One region of the Saccharopolyspora sp. NPDC045839 genome, then DNA from elsewhere that is predicted to be linked to it. Evidence: riboswitches for the same ligand, from Rfam matches in the RefSeq annotation. Region 1 holds a riboswitch; the other holds the start of a gene.
What was found. A riboswitch is a leader RNA that binds a small molecule or an ion and turns the genes downstream of it on or off. The one in region 1 is predicted to bind cobalamin.

Region 1 (7,396 bases):
CGCCTCAGTCCATTCCGGACACTCGGAGGGTGATGTTCAGGCGGCCCGCCGCCATGCCGATCTCCGGTCCCGTGCCCGGGAACGTCTTCGGCACCCCGTGGTAAGCCAGGCGGGACGGCCCGCCGAAGACGAACAGGTCACCCGAGCACAGCTCCACGTCCGTCCACGGCTTGTTGCGGTTCTCCGCGTTCCCGAAGCGGAAGACGCAACTGTCGCCGAGGCTCAGCGACACCACCGGCTCCCGGCTCCGCTCGTCGCGGTCCTGGTGCATGCCCATCCGCGCGTCGGCGTCGTAGAAGTTGACCAGCGCCACGTCCGGCCGGTAGTCCTCCGCTGCGCGGCCGTAGGCGTCGGCCAGCGCTCTGCGCCCCAGGTCGCCGAGCCAGTCCGGGAACGGCGTGACCGGGGAACCGTCGCCGTCGTCGACCGTTCTCGAGTAGCGGTAGGGATACCAGTGCCAGCCGAGGCACACGGTCCGCACCGACATCACGCCGCCGCTGGGCAGCCGCGCCGATCGCAGGCCCGCCGGCGACCGCGCCCATTCCCGGCACGCGACGACCAGTTCGCGCTGCCGCTCGACGTCCAGCCAGTCGGGCACGTGCACCGCCCCCGGGGCGATTTCGGCCCGCTCGCGCGGGATCAACGACTCCACATTCGCCCCTCTACCACGCCAAGATCATCGCAGCTCGGCGATCTCTGCGTGAGAACGCTCTCAATGCTGGTTTCGTTACTCCGTTCAGGTTAGGCTTGCCAAACTTTTGGAGCCAACCGGACAGGCAGGGAGCATCATGTTCCGTCCTCGTCGACTGCTCGCGGTCATCACCGCCGTGCTCGCGCTCGGCACCGCCGCGGCGTGCGGCACGTCGACCCCCGAGCAGTCCCCCGCGCCCCAAGGCACCGAGCGGATCGTCACTCACGCCAAGGGCCAGACCAAGATCACCGGCACCCCGCAGCGGGTGGTCGTGCTGGACACCGGAGAACTCGACGCGGTGCTGGCGCTGGGTGTCAAGCCGATCGGAACCGTGCTGCCGGACGCCAACAAGACGCTGCAGCCGTACCTCGCCGAGAAGGCCGGTGACATCGAGATCGTCGGAACCATCGGCTCGCCCAACCTGGAGAAGATCACCGCTCTCCAGCCGGACCTGATCCTGTCCAGCAAGATCCGCGACGACCAGAACTACGAGGCGCTGAGCAGGATCGCGCCGACCGTGTTCGCCGAGACCGTCGGCAAGACCTGGAAGCAGAACTTCCTGCTCGACGCCGAAGCGCTGGGCAAGAAGGACGAGGCGCAGCGGATCCTCGACGCCTACCAGCAGCGCGCCGCCGACATCGGCAAGCAGGTCGGCGACCCGGCCGCCCGCAAGGTCAGCATGCTGCGGTTCATCCCCGGCGACATCCGCCTGTACGGCAAGGGCTCCTTCATCGGCACGATCCTGGCCGACGCGGGCTTCAGCCGCCCCGACAACCAGCAGATCGAGCAGACCCACACCAAGATCAGCCGCGAGCAGATCTCCCAGGCCGACGGCGACCAGCTGTTCTTCGCCGCCTACGGCGAAAGCGCCAAGCAGCAGATGACCGACGTGGTCGACTCGGTGCAGTGGACGACCCTCAACGCCGTGAAGAACGGCAAGGCCATCGAGGTCCAGGACGACACCTGGTACCTCGGCCTCGGCCCGATCGCCGCCAACCTGGTCCTGGACGACCTGCAGAAGGCCTTCGCCCAGAAGTGACCCGGAGAAGAGCCCGTGGGTCCACTGGACTCACGGGCTCTTCGCTGCGCTGATCCGCAGATCGCCGGCGCTGCGCCCGACGCGCAGCTCGCCCGCCCCGGGCTCGACGGCCACCACCACCGACACCTCGGCTCCCGCCTCGGCCTCGGCGACGGCGAACCCCGCCAGCCGCAGCGGCTCCGCGGCGTACACCTGCACCACCTCGCGTCCCGCTCGGTCGCCGGTGTTGCGCAGCTTTACCCGCACGCCCTCGCCTTCGGCGACAGCCTCCAGGTACTCCCAGGTCGTGTACCCGAGCCCGTGTCCGAAGTGGAACGCCGGTGTCACGGCCCGGTCTTCGTACGCCCGGTAGCCGACCACGGTTCCCTCGGTGTAGTGCAGTTCGCCATCCACCGGCTGCACGCCGGGCAGCGGGACCGGGACGTCGGCGAGCTCAGCGGGGAACGTCGTCGGCAGCCGGCCTCCGGGCTCCGCCTCGCCCACCAGCACATCGGCCAGCGCGTCCCCGTACTCCTGGCTGCCGAACCAGGTCCACAGCACCGCGGGCACGTCGGCGGCCCACGGCATGAGCACCGGCGAGCCGGCGTTGACCACCACGACGGTGTTCGGATTCGCCGCCACGACCTTGCGGATGAGCTCGTTCTGCGCGCCGGGCAGGTCCAGCGAGTCGCGGTCGCGGCCCTCCGTCTCGACCTCGTCGTTGGTGCCGACCACGACCACCGCGACATCGGCGTCCCTGGCGACCGCGAGGGCCGCCGCGAGTTCGCTGGCGTCGTCCCATTCCCGTGCGCGGTGCCCGATTCCGACCGCCACCAGCGCATCGAGGCTCTGCGGGTTGAACTCCACGGTCAGCCCGGCCCGGCCGGCGTCGTCCAGGTCCGACTCCACGAGCACCACGTTGAATCGCTGCTCGGGTGGCTCCAGCATGTCGCCCATCGGATCGTCGATCCCGTCCGCACGCACCACGTCCGCGGCGAGGACCTCCCGGCCCGCGAGCTCGACGCGGAAGCCGCCGGTTCCGTTCACCCCGAACACGTGCTCACCGACGTCGAGCCGGAGATTCCCCCGCAACCGCAACGACTTCGTCCCGGCAGGCAGCCCGCCGAGCCACAGCAGCCGCTCGGTGCCGCGCAATTCGCTTTCAAGCACCTCGCCGTCGGCACCGAGGTAGTCGACGCGCAGGCCGCCGCCCTCGCCCTCCGGATCGGTGACCTCCGCTCCCGGGATCACGTCCAGCAGCCGCCGGTGCCGGACGCCGCGCTGGTACACCACATCCGCGTCCGGCAGCGCCGCCCGCAGCCCGTCCAGCGGCGTCACCACGTGCGGCGGGCTGACGTGCGACGAGCCGCCGCCCTGCACCGCCGGGATAGTGCCGTTCTCGCCGATCACAGCGACTTTGGCGACCTTCGAGTCTATCGGCAGCAGCGGCGCATCGGACACGACCTCGTTGCGCAGCAACACGAATCCCTGCGCCGCGAGCCGCCGGATGACCGGCCGGGCCTCCTCCGGCGGACCACCACCGCCGGGCTCGGAGTCCTCGAACGCGCCGACGCGGTCGGCCAGCCGCAGGACGCGCAGGACCTTGTCGTCGAGCACCGACTCCGGAACTTCGCCCTTCTCCACGGCCTTCGCGAGTTTCCCGCCGCTCCAAGGGCTTTTCGGCCCGGGCATCGCCAGGTCGAGGCCGCCGAGCGCCGCCGCCCGGAGCGAGCGGGTGGCGAACCAGTCCGACACGAGCACGCCGTCCCACGCCCACTCGCCCTTGAGGATGTCGTTCACCAGCACGGAATTCTCGGTCATCGTGGTGCCGTTCACCGAGTTGTAGGCGGCCATCAGCATCCACGGCGAAGCCTTCGCGATGATCCGCTCGAACGGCTTGAGGTAGAGGTCGCGCAGCGTCCGCTCGTCGACGATCGCGTCGTAGCCGAGCCGCTCGGTTTCGCTGTCGTTGGCCACGAAGTGCTTCGGCGTCGCGGCCACCCCGCGCGACTGGATGCCCGCCACCACCTCGGCGCCGATCTCGCCGATCAGCAGCGGGTCCTCCGAGAAGTTCTCGAAATGCCTTCCGCCGAAAGGACTTCGGTGGACGTTGACGGTCGGCGCCAGCACCACGTGCACGCCCCGGCGGCGCGCCTCGTCGCCGAACATCTCCCCCGCGGTCCGCGCCGCCGCCCGGTCCCACGTCGCCGCCAGCGCGGACGCCACCGGGAACAGCAGCGAGGTGTCGCGCTCGTCCCAGGTCGTGCCGCGCACCCCGTTCGGGCCGTCGGAGAGCACCAGCGACCGCAGCCCGATCTGGGGCATCGGGTGCAGGGTCCAGAAATCGGCTCCGGTCAGCAGCCGCGCCTTGTCCGCCACGGTCAGCTCCGAGAGCAACGACCGAAGCTTCGCCTCGTCCACCGGGTCCCCTTTCGCCAGCCCCCGGCCGCCCAGTCTCGGCCACCGCGCCCGGACTGTCGACCGGTACCGCGCCACGCCGTTATCTGCCCATGCACGCCGCCCCCGAACCCAACATGTAGTGTGTCGATCGCTGGTGGTTCACCGGAGGCGTCCGGTGAGGCAAGAGGGAACCCGGTGCGAATCCGGGACTGCCCCGCAGCGGTGAACGGGAACGAAAGTCGTGACCCGGCTGCCGAACGGCAGCGGGTAGAGCACTGGGCGAACAGCCTGGGAAGCCACGACCACTAGGCCGCCCGTGAGTCCGAAGACCTGCCACCGGTGCACGCGCGAAGCGTGCTGTCCGGGGCCTCGAGGGCGGGTCTGCGCGGACGACCAGCGGCTGCCGCCGCGGGTCTCCTCGCACGCCGTCGTGGTCCGCCGAGCTCGCGAGGGAGAGAGCCCGTGACGGCGACACTCAACGACTGGACCCGCGTGTCCACTGTGGTCCACCAAGCCTGCGCCGGGCTGTCCGGCGTGTCCGCCGAAGCCGTGCTCGACGAGGTGCGGCGCACCGGCTACACCGGCATCAGCGACGACGAGCTCTCGCTGGCCCAGGTCATGGCGGCGCGCACGCTGATCGAGACCGAACCGAACTACTCGCAGGTCACCGCCCGGCTGCTGCTGGACCGGATGCGCCGCGAGGCGCTGAGCTACCTGGGCGAGCCGCAGGAGGCCGACCAGGAGGAGATGCGCGCCCGCTACCCGGAGTACTTCGCCGACTACGTGCGGCGCGGCGTCGAACTGGAGATGCTGGACCCGGAGCTGGGCGCCTTCGACCTGGCGCGGCTGGGCGGCGCGCTGGTGGCGGAACGCGACCTGACCTTCGGCTTCCTCGGGCTGCAGACCCTCTACGACCGGTACTTCCTGCACCACGACGGCACCCGGTTCGAGCTGCCGCAGGCGTTCTTCATGCGGGTCGCGATGGGTCTCGCGCTGCAGGAGGACGACCGCGAGGCGCGGGCCATCGAGTTCTACCACCTGCTGTCGTCGTTCGACTTCATGTGCTCGACGCCGACGCTGTTCAACGCCGGCACCACCCGGCCGCAGCTGTCGTCCTGCTTCCTGACCACTGTGGACGACGACCTGTCCGGCATCTTCCACTCGATCAGCAACAACGCGCTGCTGTCGAAGTACGCCGGCGGGCTGGGCAACGACTGGACGCCGGTGCGCGGCATCGGCGCCCACATCAACGGCACCAACGGGAAGTCGCAGGGCGTGGTGCCGTTCCTGAAGATCGCCAATGACACCGCGGTGGCGGTCAACCAGGGCGGCAAGCGCAAGGGCGCGGTGTGCGCGTACCTGGAGACCTGGCACATCGACGTCGAGGAGTTCCTCGACCTGCGCAAGAACACCGGCGACGACCGCCGCCGCACCCACGACATGAACACCGCGAACTGGGTGCCCGACGAGTTCCTGCGCCGCGTCGAAGCCGACGAGCAGTGGACGCTGTTCTCCCCGGACGAGACCTCTGACCTGCACGACCTCTACGGCAAGGCGTTCGCCGAGCGCTACCGCGCCTACGAGCAGGCCGCCGACCGCGGCGAGATCAAGGTGTTCAAGCGGGTCCGCGCGGTGGAGCTGTGGCGGCGGATGCTGACCATGCTCTTCGAGACCGGCCACCCGTGGATCACCTTCAAGGACCCGTGCAACCTGCGCTCGCCGCAGCAGCACAACGGCGTCGTGCACTCCTCGAACCTGTGCACCGAGATCACCCTGAACACCAGCACCGACGAGGTGGCGGTGTGCAACCTCGGGTCGATCAACCTGGCCCGGCACGTCACGGCCGGCGGCATCGACGCCGAGAAGCTGGAGCGCACCACCCGCACCGCCGTGCGGATGCTGGACAACGTCATCGACATCAACTTCTACACGATCCCCGAGGCGCGCCGGTCCAACCTGCGGCACCGGCCGGTCGGGCTGGGGCTGATGGGCTTCGCGGACGCGCTGTTCGTGCAGCGCATCCCGGTGTCGTCGGACGCGGCGGTGGAGTTCGCCGACCGCAGCATGGAGCAGATCAGCTACCACGCCATCGCCGCGTCGAGCGCGCTGGCGGCCGAGCGGGGCCGCTACGAGTCCTTCGACGGTTCGCTGTGGAGCCGCGGCATCCTGCCGATCGACTCGCTCGAACTGCTCGCCGAGGCCCGCGACGGCGACGTCGACCTGGACCGGTCGTCCACGCTGGACTGGGAGGCACTGCGGGCCCGGGTGGTGCGCGATGGCATGCGCAACTCCAACGTGATGGCCATCGCGCCGACCGCCACGATCTCCAACATCTGCGGCGTCAACCAGTCCATCGAGCCGGTCTACCGCAACCTGTACGTCAAGGCGAACATGTCCGGCGACTTCACCGTGGTCAACCCGCAACTGGTCGCCGACCTGAAGCGCGTGGGGCTGTGGGACGACGCGATGGTCGCGGACCTGAAGTTCCACGACGGCAGCCTGCTGCCGATCGAGCGGATCCCGCAGGAGCTCAAGGAGCTCTACGCCACCGCGTTCGAGATCGAGCCGCGCTGGCTGGTGGAGGCCGCAGCGCGGCGGCAGAAGTGGATCGACCAGGCGCAGTCGCTGAACCTCTACGTCAGCCGGCCCAGCGGCCGCACCCTCGACGAGCTCTACCGGCTCGCCTGGCACAAGGGCCTGAAAACCACGTACTACCTGCGCTCCACCAGCGCGACCCACGTGGAGAAGAGCACCCTGCGCGGCACCGACGGCAAGCTCAACGCGGTCCCGACTGCGGTCCCGGTCGCGACTGCGGTCCCGGTCGCGGAGATCCCGACCGCGGCGGCCGGCGCGGCCTGCTCGGTCGAAGACCCCGACTGCGAAGCCTGCCAGTAACCCTCACCCTGGCATCCCGCCGCAATTTCAATGGAAATCGAAGGTCTGATTTCCATTGAAATTGCGGGACCCGAGGGCCGGAGCCGCGGGTCGGATGGGGTGTCGCATGCGCCGTAGGCGCATAGCCCACCTACGACACCGGCACCGCCGCGGGTTCACCGTGCCCACCCCTCCGGGGTTCTCCCGGCGAGGACCGTGTATTGGGCATACAGGGCATCCACAGTCCAGGGAGCCTCTGAGGTTCCGCTACCCGCACCGCCACGCACAACGAGGCTGGAAAAACCTCAATGAAATTGCGGACCCGAGGGCCGGAGGCCGGGTCAAGTCCTGTTCGACGCGCGGACTCGAACCGCGCGATTTCCTTGGAGCAACACAGCATGACCTCCTTGCAA
Region 2 (7,396 bases), on a different contig from region 1:
ACGACGCGGGCCCGGAACACCCGCGACGTCTCCTCGGTCAGGGACCGGGTGCGGATCGAGTCGGGGCGCGTGCTGTCGCCGATGTAGGCCGCCGGGGCCTTGCCGGTCAGCGCTCGGACCGTGGCGATCATGCCGCCGTGGTACTGGAAGTAGTCGTCGGAGTCGGCGATGTCGTGCTCGCGCGTGTCGGTGTTCTTCGCCGCCACGGAGATCCGCTTGTAGGCGCTTTCCATGTCGGCGCGGGCCGGTTCGCCGTCCAGCTCGCGCCCGTAGGCGAAGCCGCCCCACACCGCGTACACCTCGGCCAGGTCGGCGTCGTCGCGCCAGTTCCGGCTGTCGATCAGCGGCAGGATCCCCGCGCCGTACGCGCCCGGCTTGGAGCCGAAGATCCGCATCGTGGCGCGCCGCTGGTCGCCGTGCTCGGCGAGGTCTGCCCGCGCGTGCGCCCGCACGAAGTTCTGCTCGTCCGGCTCCTCGAGGGCGGCGACCAGGCGCACGGCGTCGTCGAGGAGCGCGACCACGTGCGGGAAGGCGTCCCGGAAGAAACCGCTGATGCGGACCGTGACGTCGATGCGGGGGCGGCCCAGCTCGTCGAGCGGGATCACCTCCAGCCCGTTGACCCGGCGCGACGCCTCGTCCCAGGTCGGCCGGACGCCGAGCAGCGCCAGCACCTCCGCGATGTCGTCGCCGGACGTGCGCATCGCGCTGGTGCCCCACACCGACAGGCCGACCGAGCGGGGCCAGTCGCCGGTGTCGGCGCGGTAGCGGTCGAGCAGGGATTCCGCGATCGCCCACCCGGTCTCCCAGGCCAGGCGGCTGGGCACGGCCTTGGGGTCGACCGAGTAGAAGTTGCGGCCGGTGGGCAGGACGTTGACCAGCCCGCGCAGCGGCGACCCGCTGGGACCTGCGGGCACGTACCCGCCTTCGAGGGCGTGCAGCGTCGCGGTCATCTCGTCGGTCGTCGCGGCGAGCCGCGGCACCACCTCGGTCGCGGCGAACTCCAGCACCCGCACGACCGCGTCCTCGGCGCTGCCGAGGACCTCCCGGCAGACCTCCGGCGCCGAATCCGGGCTCCAGCCGCGGTCCTCCATCGCCTGGGCCAGGGCGTGCGCGCGGGTCTCGACGTCGTCGACCTGCTCCCGGGCCGCGCTGCCGTCCTCGGCGAGCCCGAGAGCTTCCCGCAAGCCGGGCAGCGCGGCGCTCTGCCCGCTCCACATCTGGCGCGCGCGCAGCATCGCGAGCACGAGGTTCACCCGGGCCTCGCCGGCCGGGGCGTCGCCGAGCACGTGCAGGCCGTCGCGGATCTGGGCGTCCTTGACCTCGCAGAGCCAGCCGTCGACGTGCAGTAGCATGTCGTCGAATTCCGCATCGTGCGGCCGTTCGTCGAGCCCGAGATCGTGGTCGAGCTTGGCGGCCTGCATCAGCGTCCAGATCTGGCTGCGGATCGCGGGCAGCTTCGCCGGGTCCATCGCGGAGATGTTGGCGTGCTCGTCGAGGAGCTGTTCCAGCCGGGCGATGTCGCCGTAGCTCTCCGCGCGGGCCATCGGCGGCACGAGGTGGTCGACCAGGGTGGCGTGCACCCGGCGCTTGGCCTGGGTGCCCTCGCCGGGGTCGTTGACCAGGAACGGGTAGATCAGCGGGAGGTCGGCGATCGCGGCGTCCGGGGCGCACGAGGCGGACATGCCCGCCGTCTTCCCCGGCAGCCATTCGAGGTTGCCGTGCTTGCCCAGGTGCACCATGGCGTGGGCGCCGAACTCGTCGATCAGCCAGCGGTAGGCCGCCAGGTAGTGGTGGCTCGGCGGCAGGTCCGGGTCGTGGTAGATCGCGATCGGGTTCTCGCCGAACCCGCGCGGCGGCTGCACCATGAGCACGACGTTGCCCGCGCGGACGGCGGCGAGCACGATCTCGCCTTCCGGGTCCTGGGAGCGGTCGACGAACAGCTCACCCGGCGGCGGTCCCCAGTGCTGCTCGATCGCGGTGCGCAGGTCCTCGGGCAGCGTCGCGAACCAGCTCGCGTACCGGCGCGCGGGGATGCGGACCGGGTTGCCGCTGAGCTGCTCCTCGGACAGCCAGTCGCGGTCCTGGCCACCGGCGGCGATCAGCGCGTGGATCAGCGCATCGCCGTCCTGGTCCGCGACGCCGGGCAGCGCGTCGGGGCCGTCCTCGGGGCCGATGTCGTAGCCCTGCTCGCGCAGCGCCCGCAGCAGGCGGACCGCGCTGACCGGCGTGTCCAGGCCGACGGCGTTGCCGATCCGGGAGTGCTTGGTCGGGTAGGCCGACAGCATCAGCGCCAGCCGCTTGTCCTGCGGCGGCACGTGCCGCAAAGTCGCGTGCCGGACCGCGATGCCGGCGACCCGGGCCGCCCGTTCGCGGTCGGCCACGTAGACCGGCAGCCCCTCGGCGTCGTTCTCCTTGAAGGAGAAGGGCACGGTGATCAGGCGGCCGTCGAACTCGGGCACGGCGACCTGCGTGGCCATGTCCAGCGGCGACAGGCCCTCGTCGTTGTCCTCCCAGGCCTCGCGGGAGCTGGTCAGGCACAGCCCCTGCAGGATCGGGATGTCGAGTTCGGCGAGTGCGCCGACGTCCCACGCCTCGTCGTCACCGCCGGCGGAGGCCGTGGCGGGCTTCGTGCCGCCCGCGGCGAGCACGGTGACGACCAGCGCGTCCGCCCGGCCGAGCTGTTCCAGCAGCTGCGGGTCGGGGGCCCGCAGGGAGGCGCAGAACAGCGGCAGGGCCTGGCCACCGGCGTCTTCGATGGCCTCGCACAGCGTGTTCGCGAACGCGGTGTTGCCCGCCATGTGGTGCGCGCGGTAGTAGAGCACGGCGACGGTCGGGCCCTCGGTGCGCCGCGGGGTCCGTTCCAGCACGCCCCAGGTCGGCGTCTCCGCCGGCGGTTCGAAGCCGTGCCCGGTGAGCAGGATCGTGTCGGACAGGAAGCGGTGCAGCTGAGCCAGGTTGTCCGGGCCGCCGTGGGCGAGGTAGCGGTGCGCCTCGGCGCACACCCCGCCCGGCACGGTGGAGCATTCCATCAGTTCCGCGTCCGGCGCCTGTTCGCCGCCGAGCACGATCACCGGGCGCGGGCCCGCGAGCAGCGCGTCCAGGCCCTCTTCCCAGGCCCGGCGGCCGCCGAGCAGCCGCACGACGACGAGGTCGACGTCCTCCAGCAGCGGGGGCAGGTCGTCCACGCCCAGCCGTGCCGGGTTGCCGAGCCGGTACTCGGCGTCGGCGGCCCGCGCGCTGAGCAGATCGGTGTCCGAAGTGGACAGAAGTAGGATCATGCGGATCGCTCCTCGGCGTGGCGGCCGGCGTCGCGGGACCTGGGCGCGCGTGCGCAGTGCATGACGGCACCTCCCTCGGGGTCCTCGCCCCGGTTCGTAGGTCGCGGCGACCGGAGTCTCCTGGCTCCCGGATCAGCGCTCGCTCCGTCTTCCCGTCCAGTTAGGACAGTGACTTCCCTGGAGTCCGCTCCCCGGTGACAGTGGCGGGACCGCGCCGGATTCGCACCGGCTTCCTCCACCGTCGCCGCTGAATGCTGCGACCACTCTTCGCAACGGGGCGATCTTACGTCAAGCGGCGCGGGCATGACGCACGTCGCACCGCGCTTGTTTTGCGTCCGCAACTACCTGGGTCCGTAGTATCAGCCGGGTGTTGCACAGAGCCAGACCAGAACGGGACGCGTGTCCCGGCGCGCTGCGGGTGCACGAGGCAGCCGACGGCGGACTGGCCCGCATCCGAGTCCCGGGCGGCGTGCTCACGCCGCCCCAGGCCCGGGCGATCGCGGCGGCCGCGGCGCTCGGCGACGGCGGCGCGGAGCTCACCTCGCGGGCGAACGTGCAGGTGCGCGGACTGCCCGCGGGAGCGGAGGAGGAACTCGCCGCCGGGCTACGGACGGCGGGGCTGCTGCCGTCGGCAACGCACGAGCGGGTCCGCAACATCATCGGCTCGCCCTCGGCGGACGGCCGCGAGCTGGTCGACGTGCGGGCGGTGGCCCGGGAACTCGACGCGGCGCTCTGCGCGACGCCATCGCTGGCGGAGCTGCCCGGACGCTTCCTGTTCGCCGTCGACGACGGCAGCGCGGACGTCATCTCGCTCGGCGCCGATGTCGGCCTGCTCGCGGAGCGCGCCGACACCCTGGCGCTGGTGCTCGCCGGCGTGGATTCCGGAGTGCGATCGACCCCGGACCAGGCCGCCGGCGTCGCCATCGCCGCGGCGGAGGCGTTCCTGGCGGAGAAGGCCGAGCAAGGGCGCTCGGCCTGGCGGCTGGCCGAACTCGACGATGGTGCGCGCCGGATCGCCGAACGCCTCGGCGCCGTCCCGGCCGGGCCACTGCCGGCGAACCAGCCGGCGACGCATTCGCAGGTCGGCGCGGTGGAACGGCCCGGCGGAACGGTCGCGGTGGTGGCCGGGGCACCACTGGGCCGCCTGTCGCGGGACCAGCTGGATATCATCACCGCCGCGTCCGACGCCGCGGGCGAACTTCGCCTGACGCCGTGGCGGACCGTCGTCCTGCCCGGCTTGCGGCCGGACGAAGCCGGTCGGTGGCTCTCCGGCCTCGGCGCGCACGGCCTGCTCGTCGATCCGTCCTCGGCCGGTGCCGGGGTGACCGCGTGCGCCGGTCGTCCCGGCTGTGCGAAGGCGCGGGCTGATGTCCGCGAAGACGCCCGGCGCGCGGTGCGAGCCCCGTCCGGCGGCGCTCTGCCGGTGCATTGGTCGGGTTGCGAACGGCGCTGCGGCCGACCGCAGGGGCGCGTCGTGGAAGTGCTGGCGACCGGTGCCGGCTACGAGGTCGGTCTCGACGGCGAGACGCGGGCATCCGGCGCCGATGTCGACCAGGTATCCGCCGCGCTCGTCGCGGCACGGAGGACAGTGTGAACGAGAACAACGGGGCGACCCGCTATCGCGGGGTGCCCGAATACGTCCGGGAAGGGGCGGAGATCTACCGCCGCTCCTTCGCCACGATCCGCGCGGAAGCCGCCCTGAGCGGCCTGCCGCCGGAGGTGGCCGGGGTAGCGGTGCGGATGATCCACGCCTGCGGCATGGTCGACCTGGTCGACGACCTGGCGTACTCGGCGGACGCGGTGCTCAACGCGCGCGCGGCCCTCCGCGCCGGTGCGCCGGTGCTGTGCGACGCCGCGATGGTCGCCGCCGGCGTGACCCGGCGCCGCCTGCCCGCGGACAACGACGTGATCTGCACGCTGTCCGACGATCGGGTCCCGGACCTGGCTCGCGAGCTGGGCACGACGCGCAGCGCCGCGGCACTGGAGCTGTGGCGCGACCGGCTGGCGGGCTCGGTCGTCGCGATCGGCAACGCCCCGACGGCGCTGTTCCGGCTGCTGGAGATGATCGAGGACGGCGCCCCGAAGCCCGCCGCGGTGCTGGGGCTGCCCGTCGGCTTCATCGGTGCCGCGGAATCGAAGGAGGCGTTGGCGGCGCACCCCGCCGGGCTGGACCACCTGGTGGTGCACGGCCGCCGCGGCGGCAGCGCCATGGCGGTGGCCGCCATCAACGCGATCGCGAGCGAGGAAGAGTGAGCAGCAACGGCAAGGGCACGCTTTTCGGCGTGGGTCTCGGTCCCGGCGACCCGGAGCTGGTGACGGTCAAGGCCGCCCGGCTGATCGAGCGGGCCGAGGTGATCGCGTACCACAGCGCCCGGCACGGCAGGAGCATCGCGAGGTCCGTCGCCGAGCCGTACCTGCGGCCGGGGCAGATCGAGGAGGCCCTCGTCTACCCGGTGACCACCGAGACCACCGATCACCCGGGCGGCTACCAGGGCGCCATCGACGAGTTCTACGCGGACTGCGCGGCCCGGCTCGCGGCGCACCTCGACGCCGGGCGGGACGTCGTCGTGCTCGCCGAGGGCGACCCGCTCTTCTACGGCTCCTACATGCACATGCACAAGCGGCTGGCCGGGCGCTTCCGCGCCGAGGTCGTCCCCGGCATCACCTCGGTCAGCGGCGCGTCGGCGGCGCTCGGGCGCCCGCTGGCCGAGCGCGACGAGATCTTCACCGTGCTGCCGGGCACGCTCCCGCCGGACGTCCTCGCCGAACGGCTCGCCACGACCGATGCCGCCGCGGTGCTCAAGCTGGGGCGCACCTTCGAAGGCGTGCGGCAGGCGTTCGAGAAGGCGGGCCGCCTGGACGAGGCCTGGTACGCCGAGCGCGCGACCACGGATCGGCAGCGCTTGCGGCCGCTCGCGGACGTCGACCCGGAAACCGTCCCGTACTTCTCGCTGGCGCTGCTGCCCGGACCGGCGAATTCGGACACCGCGATCCACGCCGCCGCTGCGGCCGCCGACCGCGGCGCGGAACGGGGCGAGGTCGTGGTGGTCGGGCTCGGACCCGGCGGCCGCGAGTGGGTGACGCCGGAGGCGCAGGCGGCGCTCGCCGCGGCCGACGACCTGGTCGGTTACGCCCCGTACCTCGCCCGGATCCCGGACAACCCGCGGCAGCGCAAGCACGCGTCCGACAACCGGGTGGAGGCCGAACGCGCGGAGTTCGCGCTGGAGCTGGCCAGGCGCGGGTCGCGGGTCGCGGTGGTCTCCTCCGGTGATCCCGGGGTGTTCGCGATGGCCAGCGCGGTGCTGGAGGTCGCGGCGGAGCGATCGGACGTGCCCGTGCGGGTCCTGCCCGGCATGACGGCGGCGCAGGCGGTGGCCAGCCGCGTCGGCGCGCCGCTGGGCCACGACTTCTGCGTGCTGTCGCTTTCCGACCGGCTCAAGCCGTGGGAGGTGATCGTCGAGCGGCTGCGCGCCGCGGCGTCGGCGGACCTGGTCATGGCGATCTACAACCCCGCTTCGCGCAGCCGGACCTGGCAGGTCGCGGCCGCCCGGGACGCGGTCCTGGAGCACCGCTCGCCCGACACGCCGGTGGTCATCGGCCGGGACGTCGGCGGCCCGGCGGAGAGCATCAAGGTGGTGCGCCTGGCCGACCTCGATCCGTCCGATGTGGACATGCGGTGCCTGCTGCTGATCGGCTCGTCGACGACGCGGCTCGTCGACGGCGCCGACGGGCGCGACGTCGTGTTCACGCCGCGGCGCTACCCGGCGTGATCTCGTTGGCGCAGCGCGGAATCGAGCCAGGCGACGGCGTCCTCGACGGTCTCCGCCGAGTGCGCGGCGGGCTGGGGCGGCCGCTCGACCACCACCACCGGCAGCCCGAGCTCGCGGGCCGCGGTGAGCTTCGCGCTCGTCATCGAACCGCCGCTGTTCTTGGTGACGACGACGTCGATGCGGTGCTCCCGCAGCAGGGTGCGCTCGTCGTCGACCGTGAACGGCCCGCGGGCGAGCAGCACCGTGGTGCGCGGCGGCAGCGGCGGTTCCGGCGGATCGACGGTCCGCACCAGGAACCGCAGGTCGAGCGCGGCGAAGTGCGCGAGGCCCTGCCGGCCGGTGGTGAGG

Region 2: another riboswitch for cobalamin. It lies ahead of cobN (cobaltochelatase subunit CobN); the one in region 1 lies ahead of AC07EQ_RS14830 (ribonucleoside-diphosphate reductase subunit alpha).

The regions. Positions count from the first base shown of each region.
Region 1 covers NZ_JBWKKH010000008.1:280,537-287,932, forward strand. Annotated here, with positions in the region: gene AC07EQ_RS14815 (alpha-ketoglutarate-dependent dioxygenase AlkB family protein) at 5-652, opposite strand; gene AC07EQ_RS14820 (ABC transporter substrate-binding protein) at 789-1,730, shown strand; gene AC07EQ_RS14825 (glycoside hydrolase family 3 protein) at 1,761-4,130, opposite strand; cobalamin riboswitch at 4,248-4,461, shown strand; gene AC07EQ_RS14830 (ribonucleoside-diphosphate reductase subunit alpha) at 4,572-7,004, shown strand; gene AC07EQ_RS14835 (ribonucleotide-diphosphate reductase subunit beta) at 7,292-7,396, shown strand, end outside.
Region 2 covers NZ_JBWKKH010000007.1:189,225-196,620, reverse strand. Annotated here, with positions in the region: gene cobN (cobaltochelatase subunit CobN) at 1-3,278, opposite strand, end outside; cobalamin riboswitch at 3,373-3,559, opposite strand; gene cobG (precorrin-3B synthase) at 3,646-4,872, shown strand; gene AC07EQ_RS12935 (precorrin-8X methylmutase) at 4,905-5,531, shown strand; gene AC07EQ_RS12930 (precorrin-2 C(20)-methyltransferase) at 5,528-7,048, shown strand; gene AC07EQ_RS12925 (cobalt-precorrin-6A reductase) at 7,036-7,396, opposite strand, start outside.